Regions from separate parts of the Rugamonas sp. GW822-FHT03B10 genome, predicted to be linked through region 1. Evidence: predicted binding sites of a transcription regulator. Region 1 holds the regulator's gene; each other region holds the start of a gene.
The links. Region 1 encodes FliA, which starts transcription of late flagellar genes. Its sites were predicted from a motif close to CTAAAGTTTNNNNNNNNNNNGCCGNTA; they were not measured.
Positions count from the first base shown of each region.

Region 2: fliD (flagellar filament capping protein FliD) is a predicted target of FliA. The motif match lies at 2,674-2,700, and genes of this name have one in related genera.
Region 3: AC1RQG_RS06745 (flagellar protein FliT) is a predicted target of FliA. The motif match lies at 2,217-2,243, and genes of this name have one in related genera.

Region 1 covers NZ_JBXANP010000002.1:607,423-612,529, forward strand. The annotation lists gene AC1RQG_RS05805 (Rpn family recombination-promoting nuclease/putative transposase) at 1-99, shown strand, start outside; gene flhF (flagellar biosynthesis GTPase FlhF) at 334-1,689, shown strand; gene AC1RQG_RS05815 (MinD/ParA family ATP-binding protein) at 1,682-2,506, shown strand; gene AC1RQG_RS05820 (RNA polymerase sigma factor FliA) at 2,523-3,254, shown strand; gene AC1RQG_RS05825 (flagellar motor protein) at 3,236-3,982, shown strand; gene motD (flagellar motor protein MotD) at 3,984-4,760, shown strand; gene AC1RQG_RS05835 (flagella synthesis protein FlgN) at 4,853-5,107, opposite strand, start outside.
Region 2 covers NZ_JBXANP010000019.1:10,321-15,427, reverse strand. The annotation lists gene AC1RQG_RS23190 (flagellin N-terminal helical domain-containing protein) at 389-1,933, shown strand; gene AC1RQG_RS23185 (flagellar protein FlaG) at 2,021-2,410, shown strand; gene fliD (flagellar filament capping protein FliD) at 2,736-5,107, shown strand, end outside.
Region 3 covers NZ_JBXANP010000003.1:177,048-182,154, reverse strand. The annotation lists gene fumC (class II fumarate hydratase) at 1-190, opposite strand, end outside; gene AC1RQG_RS06750 (type IV pilus assembly protein FimV) at 306-1,526, shown strand; gene AC1RQG_RS06745 (flagellar protein FliT) at 1,889-2,173, opposite strand; gene AC1RQG_RS06740 (HDOD domain-containing protein) at 2,378-3,205, opposite strand; gene AC1RQG_RS06735 (M13 family metallopeptidase) at 3,461-5,107, shown strand, end outside.

The sequences.
Region 1 (5,107 bases):
CGCGAACGCTTGGCGGCCGCCGACAGTGCCGAACTGGATGCCTGGGCCAGGAAGCTGTTCAGCGCAACCAGCCTGGATGACGTGTTCGCCGACGTTTGACTGTTGCCCCCGTCAAACGGGAACTTGTCCGCGCGCCGCCGCGCGGGCAACGGTGAAATACGGCCCATTTCCACCCCTGTTCATCGGATCGTTTCCTTGGTGCATCGTCAATAATGACACTGTCAGAGCAAAGGCGCCTCATGTCGAAGGCGCGGCGCTCAAGTAACAGGAGTCGATGATGATGGCCAAACCACTTTCCCAACCACGTGCTGCCCTTGCCCAAGGGAGCCGGCCATGAACGTCAAGAAATTCACCGCGCCCACGTCGCGCGAAGCGCTGCGCAAGGTGCGCGAGGCGCTCGGCCCCGACGCTGTGATCCTGTCCAACCGCCAGGCCGATGGCGTGGTGGAGATCCTGGCACTGGCCAATGACGACGCCGCCTCGCTCGCGTCGCCCGCGCCGCAGTCGCCGATGGCCGCGCCGCGTCCGCAGCTGGACCTGCCGCCCGCCGCCCCCATGATGGCGGCGCAACCGGCCCGCCGCGTGGTGGCCTCGCCCTCGTCGTACGCGTCGGCCACGGCCGCCGCCGCCGCCGCGCCGGCCCAGCCGCGCGCCGCCGCCCTCGACATGGAGCGTATTTCCGAACTGGTGGCCGCCGCCGTGGCCAGCGCCAAGCAGAACGCCGCCGCCGAGATGAGCGGCATGATGAAAGAGATCCGCGCCATGCGCGGCATGATGGAGACCCAGCTGGCCGAGATCGCCTGGGGTTCGACCCAGCAGCGCGAGCCGCACAAGGCCACCGTGCTGCGCGAGATGCTGGCGGCCGGCTTTTCCGCCAGCCTGGCGCGCTACCTGATCGAAAAACTGCCGGCCAGCCGCGACGCGGCCGACAGCATGCGCTGGATCAAGACCGTGTTGACCCGCAACCTGAGCACCATGGCCAACGAGGACGCGCTGATCGACCAGGGCGGCGTGTTCGCGCTGGTGGGCCCCACCGGCGTGGGCAAGACCACCAGCACCGCCAAGCTGGCCGCGCGCTGCGTGATGCGCCACGGCGCCGACAAGCTGGCCCTGATCACGACCGACGCCTACCGTATCGGCGCCCACGAGCAACTGCGCATCTACGGCAAGATCCTGGGCGTGATGGTGCACTCGGTGAAGGACGAGGCCGACCTGCGCATCGCGCTCAAGGAACTGAAGAACAAGCACACGGTGCTGATCGACACGGTCGGCGTCAGCCAGCGCGACCAGATGGTGACCGAGCAGGTGGCCATGCTGCAAGGCGCCGGCGCCGACGTCAAGCGCGTGCTGTGCCTGAACGCCACAGCCACCCAGGAAACCCTGAACGAAGTGGTGCGCGCCTACCAGGGCAGCGGCCTGGCCGGCTGCATCATGACCAAGCTGGACGAGGCGGCCGCCATCGGCAACGTGCTCGACGTGGTGATCCGCCAGAAGCTGAACCTGTTCTACGTCTCCAACGGCCAGCGCGTGCCGGAAGACCTGCACCTGGCCGACCCGGCCTGGCTGATCGACCGCGCCTTCAAGCTCAAGCGCGACGCCATCCCCGGCCAGTACCTGGACGCGGAATTGCCGCTGTTGATGTCCAACGCCGGCGCCGACGGCTCGCTGCGCGAGGTGCACCTTGGCTAACTTCGATTTCGACCAGGCCGAAGGCCTGCGCCGGATGCTGGCCGGCCCCACGCCACGCATCGTCACCTTCCTGTCGGCCACGCCGCAGGACGACAAGGCCGCCATGCTGGTCAACCTGGCCGCCTCGCTGGCCCGCGCCGGCAACGACGTGCTGCTGATGGATGCCTGCGCCAGCGCCCATGGCGTGGCCTCGCGCCTCGGGCTCGACGACGGCGCCAGCCTGCTCAACGTGGCGCGCCAGGAGTGCGCGCTGAACCAGGTGCTGTACGAGGCGCCGCAAGGCTTCACGGTGGCCTCGATGACGCGCGGCGAGGCGCGCCGCGGCCCGGACGAGGCGCGCCGGCTGGCCAAGGCCTTCGACGTGCTGGTGCGCCAGACCGGCATGGTGATCGTCGACGGCGAATTCGACGGCGGCGCGTTCCCGGTGCCGGTCATGGCCAGCGCCGAGATCGTGGTGCAGGTGTCCAACAACGCCCGTTCCATCACGGCCGCCTACGCCATGATCAAGCGCCTGAACCACGAGCTGGGCCGGCGCCCGTTCGGAATTCTCGTCACCGGGGCTTCCGAAACGGAAGCAAAGGTGGTATACGATAACATGGCGCAAGCGGCAAGCCGTTACCTGGCGGTCAACCTGGTATCGATGGGCTCGGTGCCGGCCGACGAATACCTGCAGCGGGCCGCGCGCCTGGGGCGGGCCGTGGTCGACGCCTTCCCGCTGGCCGGCGCCTCGGTCGCGTTTCGTCAACTGGCGGGGCGGTTTGCGCTGGCCGGCTCGCCTTCCATGCGCGCGGGGAGCCAGCATCAATTCAGCGCCTAACGAATAACAAGAATTTATGTACACGGTCAAAGGGAAACCGAGCAGAGACAGCTTGCTGACGGAGCACATGCCGCTGGTTAAGCGTCTCGCCCACCATATGAAGGCCAAGCTGCCGCCCAGCGTCGAGGTGGACGATCTGGTCCAGGCCGGGATGATAGGCTTGCTCGACGCCATCAGCCGTTACGAGGAAACCCATGGCGCCCAGTTCGAAACCTATGCCGTGCTGCGCATCCGCGGCGCCATGCTCGACGAGTTGCGCAACAGCGACTGGCTGCCGCGTTCGATGCGCCAGAACATGCGCAAGATCGAGACGGCCATGAGCACGCTGCAGCAGCGCCTCGGCCATCCGCCGACGGAATCGGAGGTGGCCAAGATGCTCAAGATGTCCTTGGCCGACTACCAGGAGATGCTGTCCGACGGCGGCGGCCACCAGCTGGTCTATTACGAGGACTTCCACGACGACGACGGCAACGACAGCTTCCTCGACCGCTATTGCTCGGACGAGGAGAGCGACCCGCTGCGCTCGCTGCTCGACGGCGACTTCCGCCAGGCCGTGATCGACGCCATCGACGCCCTGCCGCCGCGCGAGAAGATCCTGATGGGCTTGTACTACGAAGAGGAATTGAACTTGAAGGAAATCGGCGCCGTCATGGGCGTGTCGGAATCGCGCGTGTCGCAGTTGCACACGCAAGCCGTGGCGCGGCTGCGCGCCACCTTACGGGAGCGGTCTTGGACTGGGCCAGCGTAGCCGGGGTGCTGCTGGCGCTGGCCGGCATCGTCGTCGGCCAGGGGCTGGAAGGGGGCAAGCTCGGATCGCTGATCCAGCCGGCCGCGTTCGCCATCGTCATCGTCGGCACCTTCGGCGCCGTGCTGCTGCAGACCCGTCCGCCCACCTTCTGGCGCGGGCTGCGCATGCTGCGCCTGGTGTTCTCGCCGCCGCCCGACAACCGCGCCGCGCTGGCGCGCGAGATCAACGCCTGGAACCTGGCGGCGCGGCGCGACGGCCTGCTGGCGCTGGAGCGCTACATGCTCGCCTCCAAGGACAAGTTCAACGCCAAGGGGCTGCGCCTGATCGTCGACGGCATCGCGCCCGACAAGCTGCGCCACATCCTCGACACCGAGATCACGGCCTACGAGACCGAGCAGCGGCAGGCCGTGCGGATCTGGGAGTCGGCGGCCGGCTATGCGCCCACCATCGGCATCCTGGGCGCCGTGCTGGGCCTGATCCACGTGATGGAGAACCTGACCGACCCCAGCAAGCTGGGCTCGGGCATCGCCGTCGCCTTCGTGTCCACCATCTACGGTGTCGGCCTGGCCAATCTGTTCCTGTACCCGGTGGCCAACAAGCTCAAGGCCATCGTCACCCAGGCCGTGCACCAGCAGGAGATCGCCGCCGCCGTGTTCCACGACATCGCCACCGGCGACCACACGCGCGTGATCGACGAGCGCGTGGCCACGCTGCTACGGGAACTGTGACATGCAATACCGGCGCGCGCGCAGGAAGTTCGACGAGGAGGTGGAGAACCCCGAGCGCTGGCTGATCTCGTATTCGGACTTCATCACGCTGCTGTTCGCCTTCTTCGTCGTCATGTACGCCGTGTCGTCGGTCAACATCGGCAAGTACCAGGTGTTCTCGGACGCGCTGGGCGACGCCTTCGGCGGGGCCGGCGCGGCCAAGCCCATCACCACCCAGGTGCAGAACCTGCCCATCCCCAATCCCGGCCTGCGCCGGCGCACCGAATTGCTGCGCAAGGAAAAGGAACACATGACCAAGCTGGCGCAGGACCTGCTGTCGACGCTGGCGCCGCTGGTCAAGGAGGGCAAGGTGCGGGTGACGCAGAACAGCCGCGGGGTCAGTGTGGAGATCAACGCCAGCGTGTTGTTCGATCCGGGCGACGCGCGCCTGACGGCCGCATCGACGGAAGCGCTGCGGGCGGTGGCCGTGCTGCTCAAGGATGACAGCCACGACGTGCAGGTGGAGGGGCACACCGACAACCAGCCGATCCGCAACAGCGTGTATCCGTCGAACTGGGAGTTGTCGTCGGTGCGGGCGGCCAGCGTGGTGCGGCTGTTCATCGACGCCGGCGTGGCGCCGGCCCGGCTGACGGCCGTCGGCCACGCGGCCAACCACCCGGTGGCGTCCAACGCCTCGGTCGAGGGCCGGGCGCGCAACCGGCGGGTGGCCGTCACCATCCTGTCCGGCCTGCCCGACACGGTGACGGAATTGCCGACGCCGGCCATCAAACCCCAATAAAGATAAAAAAACCGGGGTCAGGTCATGCGATCAAGCAACTTGCGTGCAAGTTGTTTGATCGCATGACCTGACCCCGGTTTGCCGGTTTGTGCTTAGCCGGCGAAGAAGCCGCGGCTGGTGGTGGAGGTGGTGGCGTGGCCGCTGGGGCCGTAGAAGCTGCTGCTGGCGGCCGCGCGCGGGCGCAGCGCTTGCAGCGCGCCCTGGGTGTGGCTCATGTGCTTGTTGATCAGCATGCCGTTGATGCGGTTCAGTTCCTTCGCTTCGCGCGTCTGCTCCAGCAGGGTCTGCCACAGCTGGGCGACGGCGCTGTCGCCGCTGGCGGCGATCCACTGCGTCATGCCCGCTTC
Region 2 (5,107 bases), on a different contig from region 1:
GGGGCGCAGGCGGGGTCAAAGGCGGGGTCAGGTCATAAGGAAAGGCAACATGCGCGCATGTTGCCTTTTTTTATGACCTGACCCCGTCTTTTTTCGTCCAGACTGTTGTCATCCAGACCACCATTTGCGCCCGCCGTGGTCCACATCGCGGGGAAATACGGGCCAAAATATAATTATTTTCGCCCTAAAGATTCGACGAACGCGGTCGTTTAAGCGGGCATGGGCGGCCAACGTTGAGCCCCGAAAGTGAAAATTTCGCGCCTTTTTTTGCCTAAATTTTCCCGTGGGGCAACCGTTACACATTACAACAGCGGTTTGATTGTCTCGGAACGCGGAGACAGACCAAAGTGAAATGAGCAAGTAGCCCAACCTAGTCTGGAGAACCATCATGTCGCAAACCATCAACACCAACATTGCCTCGCTGAACGCACAACGTAACCTGAACAGCTCGCAAGGCGCACTGCAAACCTCGCTGCAACGCCTGTCTTCCGGCCTGCGCATCAACAGCGCCAAAGACGACGCCGCCGGCCTGGCCATTTCCGAGCGTTTCACTTCGCAGATCCGCGGCAATACGACGGCAGCGCGCAACGCCAATGACGGCATCTCGCTGGCGCAAACGGCTGAAGGTGGCTTGAGCACCGCCGGCGACCTGCTGCAGCGGATCCGCGAACTGGCCGTGCAGTCGGCCAACGGCAGCAACTCCGCATCGGACCGCAAGTCGATCCAGAACGAGGTGTCGGCCCTGTCCAAGGAGCTGGACCGCGTCGCCACCAGCACCCAGTTCAACGGCCAGAACGTGCTCGACGGCAGCCTGACCAACACCCAGTTCCAGGTCGGCGCCAACTCGAACCAGATCATCAACATCGGCGTGCAGAGCGCCAAGGCCGCCGACATCGGCAACAACACCATCAAGCCGGTCGACTCCGCCACCTCGCTGTCGCAAGCCGTCGCCGGCGCCGGCGCCGACCTGACCACCGACGTCAACAACCTGCTGACGGCCGACGACACGCTGACCATCAAGTCGGGCACCGGCACCACCAAGGATGTGTTCGTCAAGACCGGCACCGCCACCACCGCCAGCGACACGGCCAAGGCCATCGCCGACAAGGTCAACGCCGTGAGCTCGGACACCGGCGTGACGGCGCAAGCCAAGACGGTCGCCACCATCGCCGGCATCCAGGACGGCGCGGTCAACTTCCAGCTGCGCGGCGCCAACTCGACCGCCAACGACGCCAACTCGAAGGCCGTCACCATCACCGCCAAAGTGGTGGGCGGCGACCTGTCGGCCCTGGCGCAAGCGATTAATGCCCAGACCAACACCACCAACGTGACGGCCAGCATCAAGATCGACGCCACCGGCAAGAAGGAACTGCAGCTGAACGACAGCACCGGCAACAACATCCAGCTGTCGGCCCAGACCGGCGACGTGGCGTTGAACGCCGCCACCGTGCGCGGCGCCGATGTCAGCGGCGCGGCCTCGACCACCACCGCGGCGCTGACCGTGGGCGCCACCGCGGCCGTCGGCGGGCGCGTCGAGTTCTCGTCCGATTCGGGCTTCTCGATCACCAGCACGACCTCGGTCGTGACCGGCGGCACCGCCGTCGGCAGCGATCTGCAATCGGTCGGCAAGATCGACGTCAGCTCGGTGGACGGCTCCAACGCCGCCCTGCTGACCATCGACTCGGCCCTGAACCAGATCAACAGCAACCGCGCAGCGCTCGGTGCGATCCAGAACCGTTTCGCCTCGACCATCTCGAACCTGCAAACGACGACCGAGAACCTGTCGGCCTCGCGTAGCCGGATCCAGGATACCGACTTCGCGGCGGAGACGGCCAGCCTGACCCGCGGCCAGATCCTGCAACAGGCCGGTACCGCGATGTTGGCCCAGGCCAACTCGCTGCCGAACGGCGTGCTGTCGCTGCTGCGTGGTTAAACCCGTGTGACGATGGATCCACATCGTTAAAACCCGGTTCCCCGGCCGACTCGTGCGGCCGGGGATTTTGCATAGACAGGAACCATCATGACCATCGACTCACTAAGCACTGCCCCGGCGGCGCGCCCGATCGAGCGCCATTCCGCCGGCTACGACGCCGCCCCGGCCGCCAATGGCGCCGCGCGGGCGCCCGCCACCGCCGTCGAGACGGCCGCCGCCGTCAAGGGCGCGGGCGCCGTGCCGACGCTGGACCAGGTGTCGCAAGCCGTGTCGCAGCTGAACCAGTCGCCCCAGGCCAAGGCCCAGGGACTGGAATTCTCGATCGACAAGGACAGCAAGCGCACCGTCGTCAAGGTGATCGACCAGACCACCAAGGAAGTGCTGCGCCAGATCCCGTCCCCGGAAGCGCTGGAAATCGCCAAATCGCTGGGCAACGCCAGCCACAACACCGGCCTGCTGATCAAGCAGACCGCCTGAGGCGGCCGCCCCGCCCCGGCGTCCCGCCCTGGCGCACCGCCTTGGCGCGCCTTGGCGCACCGCCTTGGCGCACCGCCTTGGCGCGCCGCTTTTCCTTCCATCATGGCGCGCTTGCGCTAAGCTATAGCCATGCGCCCGGCGCCTGGCGCGACCGCGCCGCGTCCGCGTGCCCGGCCTCTCCCCGCAGGCGGCGCCATCGGCGCGGTCGACCCGGCCGCTGCACTTTTTTTGAGCGAAAGCTGAACAGACTGGCATTTCCCCCTCTCAAGTCCTCTTTGATCGCGCCGATAATGTCTTATATTGTTGCTTTCTACAGGAGTCCAACGTGGGCATTTCATCTCCCGGCATCGGGTCAGGCATCGACGTCAACAGCATCGTCAGCAAGCTGATGCAGGTGGAGTCCGCCCCATTGGCGGACTTCGACAAGAAATCGGCCAGCTACCTGGCCAAGGTCTCGGCCTTCGGCACCCTGTCGGGCGCCCTCGGTTCGTTCCAGGGCTCGCTGTCCTCGCTGACCTCGCTGAGCAGCTTCCAGTCGCTCAGCGCCACCCCCGGCGATTCGAGCGTGCTGAGCGCCAGCGCCACCACCAAGGCCCTGCCCGGCAGCTACCGCATCAACGTCAGCCAGGTGGCGCAAGCCCAGACCCTGGCCTCGGGCGGCTACAAGAGCACCACGGCCGCCATCGGCCTGGGCGCCACCACCACCATCAACTTCGCGCTCGGCACCGTGGCCGGCGGCACCTTCGGCGTCACCGGCACCACGCTCGGCGCCGGCGTGCTGACGGGCGGCCTGACGCCGGGCGCGCTGACCATCAACGGCACCGCCATCGCCACCGACGGCAGCACCCGCAGCGCGCGCCTGCTGGCCGACGCCATCAACGCCAAGAGCGGCACCACGGGCGTGTCGGCCAAGGCGGCCGCCACCGTGACCAGCGCCACCCTGTTCGGCAGCGGCGGCGCCAGCACCTTCGGCGCCGTCGACACCAGCGGCGGCGGCTCCTACGCGCTGACCGTGGGCGGCGTGACCATCGCCAGCCAGGCGGCCAACGTGGCGCCCGGCGCCGCCGGCAGCATCGACGCGGCCGCGCTCGACACGGCGCTGACCGGCGACACGGCCGTCACGCGCGCGCTGGCCGACGCCAACATCACCGTCAGCGGCACGGCCGCCGCCGGCACCCTGCAATTCACCAATGCCGACGGCGCCAACATCAACGTGAGCGAAGCCGTCAGCGGCGCCGTGAGCGGCGGCATCGGCAACAGCGGCGCGGCCAACACCGGCTCCACCACCACGGCCGTCAGCGCCATCACGCTGGAATCGACCGACGCCAGCCCGATCACCGTGGGCGGCACCAACCCGGCCGCCGCCGGCCTGACGGCCGGCGTGGGCGGCGCCTACCTGGGCGCCAGCTTCACGGCCGATCCGGACCGCACGGCGGGCAACATCGTGATCGACAGCAGCAACAACACGCTGCAGGGCATCGCCGACGCCATCAACAAGGGCAATTTCGGGGTCACGGCCAGCCTGGTGTCCGATGGCGCCACCGGCACCAACGCCACGCCCAACCACCTGGTGCTGACCTCGAGCGCCACGGGGGCCTCGTCGACCATGCGCATCACGCTCAGCGGCGCCAACGGCAACCCGGCCGACCCCGACCTGGTCAACCTGCTCGGCTACGATCCGGGCGGGGTGCAGAACATGAGCCAGAAGGCCTCGGCGCTCGACACGCTGGCCAACGTGAACGGCATGGCCGTCAGCAGCAGCAACACCTCGCTGTCGGGCGCCATCGCCGGCGTCACGCTCAACGTCAACAAGACCGGCAGCACCAGCCTGACCGTGGCGCGCGACACCGCCTCGCTGACCAGCTCGGTCAACAACTTCGTCAAGGCCTACAACGACCTCAACAGCCAGATCAAGCAATTGTCCGGCTACGATCCCGACACCAAGAGCGGCGGCCCGCTGCTGGGCGACAACACCGTGCGCAACCTGCAGGCGGCCGTGCGGCGCCAGATGTCGCAGCCGATCGTGGGCCTGAAGGGCAGCCTGACCAACCTGTCCCAGATCGGCATCTCGTTCCAGAAGGACGGCACGCTGACGCTCGACTCGTCCAAGCTGAACAAGGCGATCAGCAACAACTTCAACGACATCGCGGGCCTGTTCGCGGCCGTCGGCAAGACCAGCGACAGCAAGATCAGCTTCGTCAGCTCGACCACCGCGACCCAGGCCGGCGACTACGCGCTCGACATCACCACGCTGGCCACCCAGGGCAGCCTGACCAGCGCGGCCGCCCTGCCGGCCACCACCGTCATCGACGCCGACACCACCTGGACCGTCAAGCTGAACGACACCACCACGGCGGCCAGCACCGCCAGCATCACGATACCGGCCGGCAGCTACACGCCGAGCCAGCTGGCCACCCAGCTGCAATCGTCGATCAACGGGGTCAGCAACTTCTCCAACGCGGGCTGGACCGTGAGCGCCACCATCGGCACCGACGGCACGCTCAAGCTGCAATCGAACCGCTACGGCTCGCAGTCGAATGTCAGCCTGGTGGACGACACCGGCAGCACGGTCGCCTCCGTGTTCGGCGCCGCGACGCCGGTGACCGGCGTGGACGTGGCCGGCACCATCGGCGGCTACGCCGCCACCGGCGACGGCCAGACCCTGACCGGCTCGGCCGGCGCCCCGGTGGAGGGCCT
Region 3 (5,107 bases), on a different contig from region 1:
GCTGGCCCAGCGCCACGTTGACGCGGGCGGCGGCCCGCTTGACGCTGGCCAGCGCCGCGATCAGCTCGGGCGGCATGCGTTCGCTGGAGATGCGGAAATGCTCAAGCGAGCGCTGGGTCTGGGCGCCCCACAGCTGGTCGGCCGGCACGTCGATGGGGCCAAAGCTGTCTCGTTCGGTGCGGCTGTTCATGGCGTGCTCCGTGTAGAGGGGGATGGCCAAAGTGTAGCGCGGAATGGGAAAATTGATGCAGGGCTACAAATCGGCGGAATTCAGCCGTTATAGTCATTACACACCAGCATAGGCCATGACCGACTTGAACACGCAGCGCAAACCCCGACTCGTTTCCACCCTGTGCGCGCTCGCCTGTGCGGCGTCGCTGGCGCCGGCCGTCCGCGCGGCCGAACTGGGGGAGGCGAGCGTGCGCTCATACATTGGTCAGCAGCTGGCGGCCGACATCGAACTGGTGTCGCTCACGCCGGACGAGGCGGCTGGCTTGCAGGTGCGGCTGGCGCCGGCCGATGTCTACCAGGGGGCCAGCATCACCATGAACCCCGCGCTGGCGAGCGTGCACCTGTCCGTGGTGCGGCGCGACCAGCGCCAGTTCCTGCACATCACCACGCTCAAGCCTGTCGACGCCAACTACGTCCACCTGTTCCTGGAGCTGGGCGTGCCGGGTCACTATGACGTGCGGGCCGCCACGCTGTGGCTGCAAGCAGATCCCCATCCGGCGCCCCCGCCGGCGCCAGTGGTGGCCGCGCCCGTTGCGCAGCCGGCTGGCGCTTCTCTGGCGGAACTGGACGCGGCGGCCGAAGCGGCATTGCGGGCGGCCAGGGCACGCCCCCCCCGTCCGGCCGCCGCAGCTGCCGTCCCCATCCGCACGCCGCATCCGGCCACCGCGGCCGGGGTGGCCGACGTGGCCGATAACGGCGCGATGGCCGATGGCCACGCCGGCGCCGTCGCGTCGAGCATCCGGCGCCACGTGCCGGCCGTGCCGCCAGCCGTTCACGGACAGTCCGAGGCCGCCTGTGCGCCGCAGACCGCCCGCCCCAATGCCAGGGAATGCGTGGTGCTCGACCGCCGCAGCGCGGCCCTGACGGAAAAGCTGGTGGCGCTGGAAGCCAAAGTCAAAGTGCTGCAGACCGCGCTGGACGGCAAGGCCGCCTCCGACGGCAGGCCGGCGCCCGGCGCCAAAACCACGGTTGAGGGCAAACCCGCGCCCGACGCCAGACCGGCGCGCGCCCATGTGCCACCGAGGCCCGGCGCCAGCCGTCCCGCCTCGACCAAGCTCAAGTACAAAAAGGAGCCGCCGGTGGAGACGGGGCCGGACGTGACGACCATGGTCGGCGGCGGCGCCCTGTTGCTGGCGCTGGCCGGCGGCGGCTATTACTGGCTGCGCCGCCGCAAGCAGGGCGGCACCGCGCGCGCGCCGCTGAAAATCTGGCAGGGCTGGCGCCGCAAGAAGGGCGAGGAACCCGTCGTCGACGAGGCCCAGCCGGAAAAAGATGCTCTAGATCAAGCTCAATAGCGAAAGTATGGGCGGTGTATGCACGCGCTGGAGAACTGGGCTATACTAAACCCGTAGTTTCAATGCTACAAATAAACAGGCCATGATCTGGCGCAGTCACCAACGATAGTGTGGCGCGCACCCAGAATGAGCGTTGATGAAACGACTTGGCTTGGAAGCGGTCTGCGCGACGACAATGTATGCGCGGACTCCGGAGGCAACCGGAAGCGGGGCGACGCCAGGAGATACCTGGTGTTCGCTCTCCACCAATTCCTGAGAAAGCCCGGCTCGATGCCGGGCTTTCTTTTTTAGTGCCGGCTATTTCGCGGCTGGCAATAAAAAAAGCGCCCGCAGGCGCTTTATTTCAATTTACGCAAGAACGCTTACTGGCGTGGCGCGCTCATGCCGGGCATCTGGTTCATCCATGGTTCCGTCACGTCGCGGATGGCGCGGTCGTTGGCGAGGATCTGCTTGAGCAGGTCGATCTTGCGCTGGCGCGGTGCGCCGCTCAGGGCCGGCACGTCGCTGGCGGCGGGGCGGGCGGCGGTCGCGCACTGGCTTTCCAGGCGGCTCAGGCTGTCCCAGTCGCTCATGCGGGCGGCGGCCACCATCTGGTTGCTCAGTCCGGCAATATTTTCGTACATCGAGAGGACTTCGGAGGAGGTCATGGCGCGCCCTGAAAAGTGGAAAAAGACTACCGCTTGTCTTGGGTAACGTCGGCTGCGGGAAGAACTTTAGGGTTTTTCGAAAATATTTTGCGAAAAATCGAAAATATTTTCAAAAGCGGGGGCGGGGCGCCATGAAAAACGGCCGCCTGCCCAAAAAACGGGCGGCGGCCGCTGACGATCGCGCTGGCGATGTTGTTGTTTTGCTTACTTGATCAATTCTTCCAGGCCGGCGCTCAGTTCATCGGGCGACGGCATCTTGTCGATCAGATCGCCGTCGTCCAGGCCCAGGGCCTCGGCCATCTCGGTCGGGTAGCAGGCGGCGATTTCATCCTCGCTCAGCTTGTTCTGCTCGACCCGTGCGCGCCATGCGGCCAGGTTCACCACGGCGGCCAGACGGTTGGGCGGGGTGTGGTTGAGCGGGTCGGGGAAGGCGCTGATGGTTTCCGAGAACGTGTTGGGGAATTTCCAGCGGCGGGCCAGTTCCGCGCCCACGTCGGCGAAGGTGTAGCCGAGCGAGGCCAGTTCCGCGTCGAGGCGGCGCGCGTCCATCGGGCCGGCCACCTTGTCCAGCGCCAGCGCCTGCTCCGGCATGGCCGAGTGGATCACCAGTTGGCCGATGGCGTGCATCATGCCGATGGTGAAGGCGAGGTCGGTGTTCTCGCCGGTCTGCTTGGCGATCCATTTGGCCGAGACGGCCGTGTGCAGGCTGTAGCGCCAGAATTGTTTGAGCTCCAGGCCGGGCACGGTCTTGAATCCGCTCACCAGGCCGGAACTGATGACCAGCGTGCGCACGGTCACGAAGCCCAGCATCAGCACCGCGTCCTCCACCGTGCCGATGCTGCGCGACACGTGGTAGTAGGCCGAGTTGGCCAGGCGCAGCAGCTTGGCGCTCAGCACAGGATCCGTGGACAATTTTTTGGCGATCTCTTCGGTCGAGACGCTGGCCTTGTCAAAACTGCTGATCAGCTCTTCCACGACCTTGGGCGCGGTGGGCAACGCAGTCGGATTCTGGAACAGGGCATCAAGCTTCATTTTCTTCTCCTCGTTGGTTTCGCGTTGCTATCAGTGAACTATATAGCGATTCCCGCGATCAAAAAAGAAATTTTGATGCTCTAGCGTATCTTTTCTGCCGATGGACCAAGAGTTCGAGGCCGTGTTTTTTTACCATCCATGCCGGCGATCCTGCAGTTCGTCGCATCGCCCGCGTGCGCGCGGCGGGTTGGCGCTACAGTGCATGCTGGCCCATCACGCCAATCCCACATCCAGATCCACGATAAAAGGACAACCATGCAAGCTCACTCCCGACCGCTGCACCGCGCCGCCCGCAAGACCGCCCTCAGCCTGGCAGTGTTAGGCGCCACGTTTGGTGCCACGTTCTGCGCCACGTTCGCGCAGGCCCAGGCCCACGCCGCGCCGGACGACACGGCGCCCGTCGCCGCCGTCGCCAACACCGCCGCGCCCGCCACGCTGCCCGGCGACGACTTCTTCGACTACGTCAATGGTGAATGGCTGAAATCGGTCGAGATTCCCGCCGACCGCAGCAACTGGGGCGTGGGGGCGGCGCTGGTGGAGGACACCAACGCGCGCATCGTCAAGCTGATCGATGGCCTGGCCGCCGACCCGGCCGCCAGCGCCGAGGCGAAGAAGATCGTGGCCTACTACCGCAGCTTCATGGATGAGGCGGGCATCGAGGCGCGCGGCCTGGCGCCGCTGCGAGCCCAGCTCAAGGACATCGCCGCCATCAAGGACAAGGCCGCCCTCACGCGCGCGCTGGGCGCCACGCTGCGGGCCGACGTCGATCCGCTCAACGCCACCAATTTCTTCACCGAGAACCTGTTCGGGCTGTGGGTGGCCCAGGGGCTGACGGACGCCACCCATTACACGCCGTATCTGCTGCAAGGCGGCCTGGGCATGCCCGACCGCGCCTACTACCTGGACGACACGCCCTCGATGACGGCGCTGCGCGGCAAATACCTGGCCCACATCGCCGCCACGTTCCGCCTGGCCGGGGTCGATGACGCGGACGCGCGCGCGGCCCGCGTGTTCGACCTGGAGCGCAAGATCGCCCAGTCGCACGCCAACCGCGAGGACTCGTCCGACGTCCTGAAAGCCAACAACCAGTGGCAGGCGGCCGACTTCGCGCGCAAGGCGCCGGGCATGGACTGGAAGGCGTATTTCCAGAGCGCGGGCCTGGCCGGCCAGCAGAAGTTCATCGTCTGGCATCCAACTGCCATCACCGGTGCGGCCAAGCTGGTGCAGACCATGCCGCTGGAGACGTGGAAGGACTTCCTCGCCTTCCACCGCATCAACCACGCGTCCATCGCCTTGCCCAAGGCCCTGGCCGACCAGCATTTCGACTTCTATGGCCGCACCCTGAACGGCACGCCGCAGCAGGCCGTGCGCTGGAAGCGCAGCCTGGCCGCCGTCAACGAGGCCATGCCCGATGCGCTGGGCAAGATCTACGTGGCCAAGTACTTCCCCCCCGAATCGAAGCAGCGCCTGCAGCAGATGGTGGTCAAGATCGTCGACGCCTTCCACGCGCGCATCGACCAGCTGGACTGGATGGCGCCCGCCACCAAACAGGAAGCGCACGCCAAGCTCAAGAGCCTGTACGTGGGCGTCGGCTATCCGGAAAAATGGGCCAGCTACGACAGCCTGCAGGTGACGCCGGGCGATGCGCTCGGTAATCTGCAGCGCGCCGAACTGGCCGAGACGCGCCGCCAGCTGGCCAAGCTCAAGCAGCCGGTGGACCGCGCCGAGTGGTGCATGCCGGCCCAGTTGGTGAACGCCGTCAACATGCCGATGCAGAACGCGATCAACTTCCCGGCCGCCATCCTGCAGCCGCCATACTTCGACCCGAACGCCAGCGACGCCATGAACTACGGCGGCATCGGCGCCACCATCGGCCACGAGATCAGCCACAGCTTCGACGAC